Regions from separate parts of the Cytobacillus sp. OWB-43 genome, predicted to be linked through region 2. Evidence: riboswitches for the same ligand, from Rfam matches in the RefSeq annotation. Region 2 holds a riboswitch; the other holds the start of a gene.
The links. A riboswitch is a leader RNA that binds a small molecule or an ion and turns the genes downstream of it on or off. The one in region 2 is predicted to bind thiamine pyrophosphate.
Positions count from the first base shown of each region.

Region 1: linked by a shared signal. The riboswitch ahead of U9M49_RS17470 (3-oxoacyl-ACP reductase) and the one ahead of U9M49_RS04430 (YkoF family thiamine/hydroxymethylpyrimidine-binding protein) in region 2 are both predicted to bind thiamine pyrophosphate.

Region 1 covers NZ_JAYEFF010000005.1:141,336-145,982, reverse strand. The annotation lists gene U9M49_RS17485 (glycosyltransferase family 2 protein) at 1-101, shown strand, start outside; gene U9M49_RS17480 (polysaccharide biosynthesis protein) at 142-1,137, shown strand; gene U9M49_RS17475 (IclR family transcriptional regulator) at 1,335-2,096, shown strand; gene U9M49_RS17470 (3-oxoacyl-ACP reductase) at 2,319-3,074, opposite strand; TPP riboswitch at 3,167-3,268, opposite strand; gene U9M49_RS17465 (glycosyltransferase) at 3,354-4,647, opposite strand, start outside.
Region 2 covers NZ_JAYEFF010000001.1:895,670-900,316, forward strand. The annotation lists gene U9M49_RS04420 (efflux RND transporter permease subunit) at 1-259, opposite strand, end outside; gene U9M49_RS04425 (TetR/AcrR family transcriptional regulator) at 417-986, shown strand; TPP riboswitch at 1,193-1,296, shown strand; gene U9M49_RS04430 (YkoF family thiamine/hydroxymethylpyrimidine-binding protein) at 1,383-1,991, shown strand; gene U9M49_RS04435 (ECF transporter S component) at 1,988-2,599, shown strand; gene U9M49_RS04440 (energy-coupling factor transporter ATPase) at 2,574-4,139, shown strand; gene U9M49_RS04445 (energy-coupling factor transporter transmembrane component T) at 4,136-4,647, shown strand, end outside.

The DNA of each region.
Region 1 (4,647 bases), on a different contig from region 2:
ACCAAAACCCTTCAGTGCACATAACAGGAATTATCGCTTACTGGTATAACTATCCACGAATAAATTCCGAATATTATTTATACTATTTTGGATTAAAGTAAGCCCATTGTGGGAAATGACAGAAAGGTGCGTTCCATACTTATGTTTAAAAATAAAACGCTATTAATTACAGGTGGAACCGGCTCGTTTGGGCATGTGGTGTTAGAACGTTTTTTGCATAGTGAAATAAAAGAAATACGCATCTTTTCTCGTGATGAAAAAAAACAAGATGACATGCAAAAACAGTATGCAGATGGAAGAATCTCTTATATCCTCGGCGATGTTCGGGATATGAGTACTTTATTACCAGCTGTGGACGGGGTTGATTACATTTTTCATGCAGCAGCCTTAAAACAAGTACCCTCATGTGAGTCACATCCGCTAGAGGCGGTGAAAACGAATATTCTTGGCACCGATCATGTATTAAGTGCAGGAATACAAGCAGGGGTAAAGAAAATTGTCTGCCTATCAACGGACAAAGCAGCCTATCCAATTAATGCAATGGGAATGTCTAAAGCTTTAATGGAAAAGACATTTATCGCTAAATCGAGACAAGCTAACGCTCGTGGTACCATTATATGTGGCACAAGATACGGAAATGTCATGGCATCAAGGGGGTCCATCATTCCGCTACTCATAGAACAAGTAAAGGAAGGAAAGCCGCTAACTGTTACGCATCCTTTAATGACCCGTTTTATGATGAGTTTAGATGAGGCTGTCGAACTCGTATTGTACGCTTTTGAGAATGCTTGTAATGGGGATATTATGGTACAAAAATCGCCTGCTGCCTATATTACAGATTTAGCACAAGCGATTAAAGAACTTTTTCACGTTAACCTTCCTTTAGAATTAATTGGCACACGGCCGGGAGAAAAGCTCTATGAAGTTTTACTAACAAAAGAAGAAGCAGCGAAAGCTATTGATCTTGAAGGCTTCTATCGCATTCCTCGAGATACCAGAATAGAAACTGATACAAACTCTGTAGAAGAATATCACTCCAATAATACTTATCGTCTCTCTGTAGCTGAACTAAAAGAAAAACTACAATCATTATCCTATGTTCAAAAAGAGCTAAAAAAATGGAAAAGGTTAAATTAATATATTTGACCGCTCCCTATTTTTCGTGAGTTGAGCACCTTCATTGACCAAGTTAATAATCGCCAACTCACTTACTATTCTTATATATACTGAATTTATAGGGATATCCTACCAATCCTCTAAAGGAAGGTTGTTGTTTGATGTAGTTTCTGATAAATTAGGATTCAACATGACTAGCATATTGAGGAGTTACATACATGGAAATACAAAAAAGTAGTACGATGATACAATCCTTGCAAATAGGCATTTCTATCATCGAATTAATCTATCAAAAAGATACCCCAATGAAATTCTCAACCATTCAAGAAGAAACCGGTATTACGAAAAGTAATTTATATAAATATTTAAATACACTTACGCAATTGAACATGCTCTATCGTGAAAAAGGGACAAACCTGTATTATCTTGGAAGCAAATTGATTCAATATGGTACAGCCGCCTTTGGTAGTCGTGATATTGCCGATGCAATCACTCCGTATATGCAGGAACTTTCTTCGCTTACTTCCTGCACCGTTTCGTTTTCATTATGGACAAACAACGGACCTATTACGACAAAGATTTGTCATTCGAATGAACCACTTCATATTGGTACACAACTAGGCGGAAGCTTACCACCAACATCTGCCGCAGGGAAGATTTTCTTAAGTTTCTTAAACCCAGTACTGACAAAAGATTGGCTAGGAGACGGGGAAGCGATCGATAACGCAGAATGGCAAATGATTCAACAATCGAAAATCTCCTTCGCTACCGAACCTTTAATTCCATCGATTTCTTCGGCTTCCGTCCCTTTGCTAGACTACCAGAATCAATTACTCGGTGCAGTGACAGTTGTTGGATTTAACGATAAGATGCCTAAGGAAGCATCGGATCCGATGAGCAAGCAACTGCGGAAGTTTCACCTACAAGCATCTTCTATGTTTGGCTATCGATATAAACAAGGAAAAATTGAACAATACTGATTGAACGTTCAATCGACCGTTTTAACATCTAGTAGAATAAAATACTAGTGAGAAAATTAAGTTATTATTTTAAAAATATCCTTTTCTGCGAATAAATTGGAGTTTAGCTTCGACTTAGTCTCACATTTGCTGATATAAGCTCTTTACTGATTTATCAACCTACAAAATAAGTCCATTTATTGAAAAAGGCCGCCATAAACAAAGATGACGACCTTTTTTATCTTAGTTCATCGTCAATCCATGATCAACGACTAGATTTTGTCCCGTAATCGCTCTAGCGCCTGGAGAGGCTAAGAAAACAACGGCTTCCGCTACGTCTTCTGGTTTTGTCACACGGCGGATAGCAGAGTTATCAGCCACAATCGCAAATACCTCAGGGGTAGTAACAGCACTTGCATCCGTTGTTTCTAATAATCCACCGGAAACCATATTCACATTAATATCATACTGTCCGAGCTCCTTGGCCATATTGCGTGTAAAGCCAATTAATGCCGCTTTGGCTGTTGTATATTCATGGTAGGCAATGACTGGGTTCTGGTAAAGATTCGTGCCAATACCAATCACACGGGCTTGCTGTGAATCCTTTAGAGCCGGAAGAGCAGATTGAACAACATTTAAGCTTGCTTTTATCGCGCCTTCAAACTGGGTTTGATAGCTAGCCCAAGATAATTCCTCTACTTTCGCCTGTGCCACAGGATCAAATTTAAATTGAACTAATGCATTATTTACAACGATATCCAAGCGACCAAAATGAGCAATTGTGTCTGCTACCATTGCTTTTACTGCTTGATGATCTCTTACATCAGCTTGGATAGCAAATGCACGATCTTGTCCGATTTTTTCAACTACTGCATCTGCTTTTTCTTTATTATTAAAATAATTAACGACTACTTTGTAGCCCTCCTTACCAAACTTTTCAGCAATTGCAGCTCCTAATCCACGACTTGCTCCTGTTACTAACACGACTTCTTCTCTCACGCTATTCCCTCTTTTCAATAGATGTAATTAAAAATGTTCAGGGAAACAAAACAAAAGGCTCCCCGAAAATGGAGAGCCTACCATACATATGCATATAGTTGGAAGATGCTCCCTACGATCGTCTTAACGAACAGGTTCTAAGGGTCAGGTTTTAACCTTCTCAACTCATTTTCTGAGTCCCCCTGCAACAATTTTTAATTATTTTTAGTTTAGCATACAAATAGTTTCCTAGCTATGAATCGAAGTTCATTTCGAAACTGACCATTTGCTTTATGTTTCTCACCATTGTTTTAAACGGGGATTCTTATCTAGAATCGATTCATATTGTTTCTCATTACCATAGAGGCTATTCGGGTCAAGCAGCTTATATCTCTCATATTTTTCTAATCGATCTTTTTCTTTTGCCCAGCCTAAATGCTTGACTCGTATTGTGGATAAACTGTGGGTAAGTTGGAAGATGTTTTCTGGAAATCTCCCACAATGCTGTGGTGTTTCTTTCCAGACAGGCTGAAAGGTTGATCTAACTCTTGCTAGAAATGGACGGTATAAGAAATGTGCTTGCCAGTATTCATCTTCACGATAATGGTCTTCATCCCACATATCATACAGTCTAAAACAGTACAGGTCGATAGTATCCTGTTTAACAAAGTCATCAATATAATCAATAAAACTCTCCTCAAACCATTCATCTGCGTCAAGATTTAATACCCAACCTAAAAAACCATTCGTTGCTTCTAACCACTGTTGTTTTCTTAGTTCCACTTCATTGGCAAACTGGGAGCTTGCATTCTTGACCAATTTAATTGGCATACCTTTTAGTTCTTGCAAGAAAATCGATATAGTCTGATCAGTACTAGCATCATCTATAATCACAGCTTCATCGATAAATGGCTTTACTTTCTTTAACATCGTTTGTAAATAACGACCTTCTTCATTCTTCACAATCATCGATAAGCGAATTTGATGGCTTTCTGCTTTTTCTGGATAAATAGGTAGTTCGCTATAAGCATACTGACATTTTTCTTTAAATGCGGGTATGCCTGTAAGGTCAGAAGAACGATAAATATGATAAGCTGGCAGATGTGTGTCTACATGTAGATCCAGTCCTAATGCCACAGCTCTCACACAAAAATGTCGATCTTCTCCCCAAAAACTGAGATTTTTAATTTTACTAAAATGAATACCTGCTAACAAAGCTTTCCTGCTAATTAGCGTGCACGCACCTAATCCTCCTACTTCATAAACACCTGGAGTTTGTAACTGTTGAATAAAAGCCTCGGTTTGAACGGCCTTTTCTTCGTCTGTTATGGCACCTTCATCCGCCTGTCTCCAGTGGGTATATTCATCTGTTAACCACACCTGCGGATAAGGAATTGTCCCCTCTTGCCAAGCCGTCCAAAATACCTCTGAAACAATTTCTTTTTTCGTGGAAATAAGTGTATGAAGGGTATTCGGGTGTAAAAGCAAATCAGAGTCAATTAAAAACAAATAATCAAATTCTTCAAATTTCGCCTGCTCAATAAGCATATCTTTGAAGCGAGCAACCTTCCAGATGAGAGCATCATTCCAGAAA
Region 2 (4,647 bases):
GAACCTTATTTAATTTCTCTTTAATAACGAGCGCTTCTTGGATTGTGACATTCTCAACCATTACGCTTGTATTTGGAATGCCACTAGTAAACTCATCTTCCATCACTTCTAAAGCAACGGTAGATTCAGCTTCTGCTGGGATATAATCTTTCATATTATAATTAACATTCACAAACAGAAATCCAATAGCAGAAAGCACTGATAACAAAAAGAAAATGATGGTTACAGATTTTTTATAACGAATAATAAACTCAATCATTATTGGTTTCCCCACTTCTTGATGTTGAAATTCTTTTACAGTAACATTATACATACCACTGTGTTAGATAAACAACAAACAGTTGTGTAAAAAATGTTTTACATCCAACATTTAAGCGTACTTTGTTGGATTTCTCTAAAAAAGTGAGGGTGGCATGATGAACAAAAAATTGGATCGTCGGAAACAATATACTCGTATGGTGTTAAAGGAAAGTTTAATGGAATTATTAAGAGAAAAGATAATTTCATCCATTACCATTAAAGAATTATGTCAAAAAGCAGATATCAATCGTTCTACTTTTTATAGCCATTATCGTGATCAATTTGATTTACTTCAGCATATTGAAGATGAGATTTTGTTAGAATTACAGGTCACTTTAAAACAGTACAACCATAATGAGACAAATGAAACTTTTGCAATGACGAAGTATTTATTAGATTATGTTTATAAACGAAGTGCTGATTTTCTTGTTTTATTTAGTGACCATGGTAACAAAGCTTTTCAAACGAGAGTGATTGATACTGCACAATCAATCATTATTAATAGTTTAAAGGAAGATCCGCAGGTCATAAATATAGATAAATCAAAATATATGATTTACTTTGTAATTAGTGGATGTATTTATGTAATTGAAAAATGGTTAATGAATGGGATGAAAGAATCTCCGGAAGAAATGACAACCATTATTACTGAAATTAGTAATCGGGTTATTCTTCATTCTAAATAGTATGCGAATATATCAACATTCTTCACATCAATATTTTATTCACCTCTACTATATTGGGATTTAAACTGTATTCCTTACTCTTTTGCATCATTTACGTATCAATTAATAAATTGTATTTATCTCTACTACATTATCAATTGACAAGTATTGGTTTACAGATAATGATTTTTTGCTTATGATAGGATAGACGAACAAATAAAATATATCGAATGCGCTAGGGGAGCTATATTTAATGGCTGAGAAGGCAATTGCCTGACCCTTATAACCCGATCTAGATAATACTAGCGTGGGGAAGTGCAGTTGGTCAGTGTATTCTCTTTTTTTCTGCATAGCCAAACTGCATTCCATCGGGGTGCAGTTTTTTTTGTTCAAAAAATGTTAAAAGGAGATTTTTATATGAATCAATTATGTGGAACAAGTAGTATCGTAGGTTGTCAGTTTACGCTTTCTCCAATGAGTGAGAGGTATGTGGACATCATCTTATTTGCCCTTAAAGAAGTGAATATGTCAAAGGTGTGGTCAGAAACTGATGATGTATCTACTTGTATCCGTGGTAAGCAAATTCATGTTTTTGATGTAGTGAAGGCAATCTTTTTACACGCAGCTAAAACAGGAGAACACATCGCTATGAGTGGTACCTTTTCGATTGGTTGTCCAGGAGATTCAGCAGCAGATGTATACATGGACGAATCTGACATTGCCTTGAACAAGGATGATACAAAAGAAATAGACCAGCTTGCAGGTTGTAAATTTGCCCTCTATCCCTTAGGGAGGGAAGATTATATGGAAAAAATTTATGAGCAAATTGATTGGTCCAAGGAGACTGAAGTAAACGTTAGCCATAGCCATTATGCCACAAGGCTTGATGGCAAGGTGAATGATATTTTTAACTTGTTACAGAACGTTTTCGATCAGACCAAGCAAGATGTATCTCATGTGACAATGACATTCACATTATCAGCTAACAGCCCTACTGGAAAAGCTAAAGAAGTGAAAGTCTCATGATAAAATCATGGCGTCTGAAAGATATTGTTCTCATGTCAGTCCTGGGTGTCGTATTTGGCTTTATTTATTTAGGGTTTTTTGGGGTCGGTAAAGTTCTTGTTGCCATCCTTACCCCGTTTGGATTTGGACCCATTGGTTATGAATTGATTTATGGCATATGGTTTATTGTATCCATAATAGCTGCTTACATTATCAGAAAGCCAGGCGTTGCTTTTACAGCAGAAACCATTGCTGCTATTACCGAAGTACTTGTCGGCTCAACATCTGGACCCACTTTAATTCTTTCAGGGATGGTGCAAGGATTAGGGGCGGAAATCGCTTTTGCTCTGACAAAATGGAAAAATTATCAACCTCGTATTCTCGTTTTTTCAGGTGTCAGCGCTGCATTTATTAGTTTTCCTTACCATTTCTTTGTATCAGGTTTTCATGCCTATGAATCCTGGCTTATTATGACAATGTTTGTTATACGTCTCTTAAGTGGAGCTATCATTGCTGGTTATTTAGGAAAAATATTAGCAGATCAACTAGCGAAAACTGGTGTTTTAAATGGGTACCCTATTGGGAAGGAGGTACTAGCAAGGCATGGAAAATCATCAACCAATTTTTGAATTAGACTCTTTCTCATTTTCCTTTGATAAACACGATGAACCTTCTGTAAATAATGTAAGCTGTAAGTTATATGCAGAGGAAGTGACTTTATTACTTGGAGCAAGTGGTTCTGGCAAAAGTACACTGACACTATGTTTAAATGGTCTATATCCTGAGGCGGTTGAAGGTTTTACTTCAGGGGACCTTTTATATAAAGGGAGAAATATCTCCTCCTACCCTAAAGGAGTAATAAACCAAGAAATAGGCATTGTCTTTCAAGATCCAGAAAGTCAGTTTTGCATGGTTCGTGTAGAAGATGAATTAGCATTTGTGTTAGAAAACTTGTCTATTCCCAGATGCCAAATGAAACAAAGAATAGAACATGTGCTAGATATTGTAGGATTATCACAATATATGAAACATAACATTCACCATCTTTCAGGAGGACAAAAACAAAAGGTTGCGCTAGCTTCTATCCTTTTAATGGACCCTCAATACTTAATTTTAGATGAACCTACAGCAAATTTAGATCCGATATCTAGCCTAGAGTTTATCGAGACAATTATTAAGATTCAAAAACAACAAAGATTTGGTTTGCTTGTAATTGAACACGAAATCGATGACTGGGAACCATACGCTCATCGGTTGGTTGCGCTTAATAAAAAAGGAGAAATACTTTTAGATAGTACGCCGAAGGAAGGTTTTCAAAATCATTTACATAAGTTGACGAAGAATCGTATAAGAGTTCCTAAAAGGTATGAAAATAGGAAAATGCCTAGTCGACCATCAAGTGAGAAAGAAAGTACAGAAGTAATCGTCAATCTTAAAGATATACAATTTAACTATAAAAATAAGCAAATCCTAAATGAACTTTCCTTTTCAATCAAAGAAGGGGACTTTTGCGCAATAGTTGGCGAAAATGGTGCTGGTAAATCTACTTTATTACAGTTAATAGCCAAATTAATTAAGCCCGTATCAGGCTCAATCGATTTTTTAAACACTCCATTAAGTAATTGGCATGAAAACGAATTGTATAAGAATATGGGCTATGTATTTCAAAATCCTGAGCATCAATTTATTAACCAAACTGTATACGATGAAGTGTGTTTTGGTATCAAGCTAAGTGGCTATTCTAGAGAAGAAACAGAAAGAATGGTTCATCATTTATTAACCGATTTTGATCTCTTATCTGATAAGTGGAAAAATCCATTTTCCTTAAGTGGTGGCCAAAAAAGAAGGCTAAGTGTAGCAACGATGTTACATTCCAAACCTGATTTACTTCTATTCGATGAACCAACATTTGGACAAGATGCCTATACGACCTCTCAATTTATGCGTAAAGTCATGCACCTAAATGATAAAGGGGCCACCATCGTTTTCGTTACACATGACATGGATTTAGTTGATTCATACTGTAATAATGTCTTGGTTATGCAACAAGGAAAGATCGTTTATGATGGTACACCTAAAGCACTTTGGCGAAAAACTGACCTTTTAGAAAGAGCCAGATTAAGGATACCTTACCGCTTACGGTTGATAAATGAAGAGATGACGATATGATACACTCATTAAATCCAACCATAAAAGCTATTACGGTTATCTTACCTGCCATTTTGTTGAGCTTTTCCTTTGATATTATTACACCAGCGATTATGTTTATTTATATCCTGATACTTACCTTTTTCTTCAGTAAACTGAACATAAAGAAATGGTTGTTTTACTTTATACCGATGTCCTTTTTTGCGCTCGGGTTAGCTTGGATGACAATGCTGTATACGGATGATAAGTACGCAACTGGTCCTATTGTTTTTTCGTTCTTTTCTTTTGATATTAGGACGGGTAGCATTATAGTTAGTATGAGTTTAGCACTAAGGTCATTGTGTTTTATAGGGTTATCTTTACTCTTTGCTTTTACAACTGATCCAACAAAATTTATGTTAAGTTTAATGCAGCAAGTTCGCCTTTCACCTAAGTTAACTTATGGTATTTTGGCAGGGTATCGCTTTGTTCCAACCTTCAAGCACGAATTAGACTTGTTAAAGAAAGCTCATCGTGTTCGGGGCCTTGG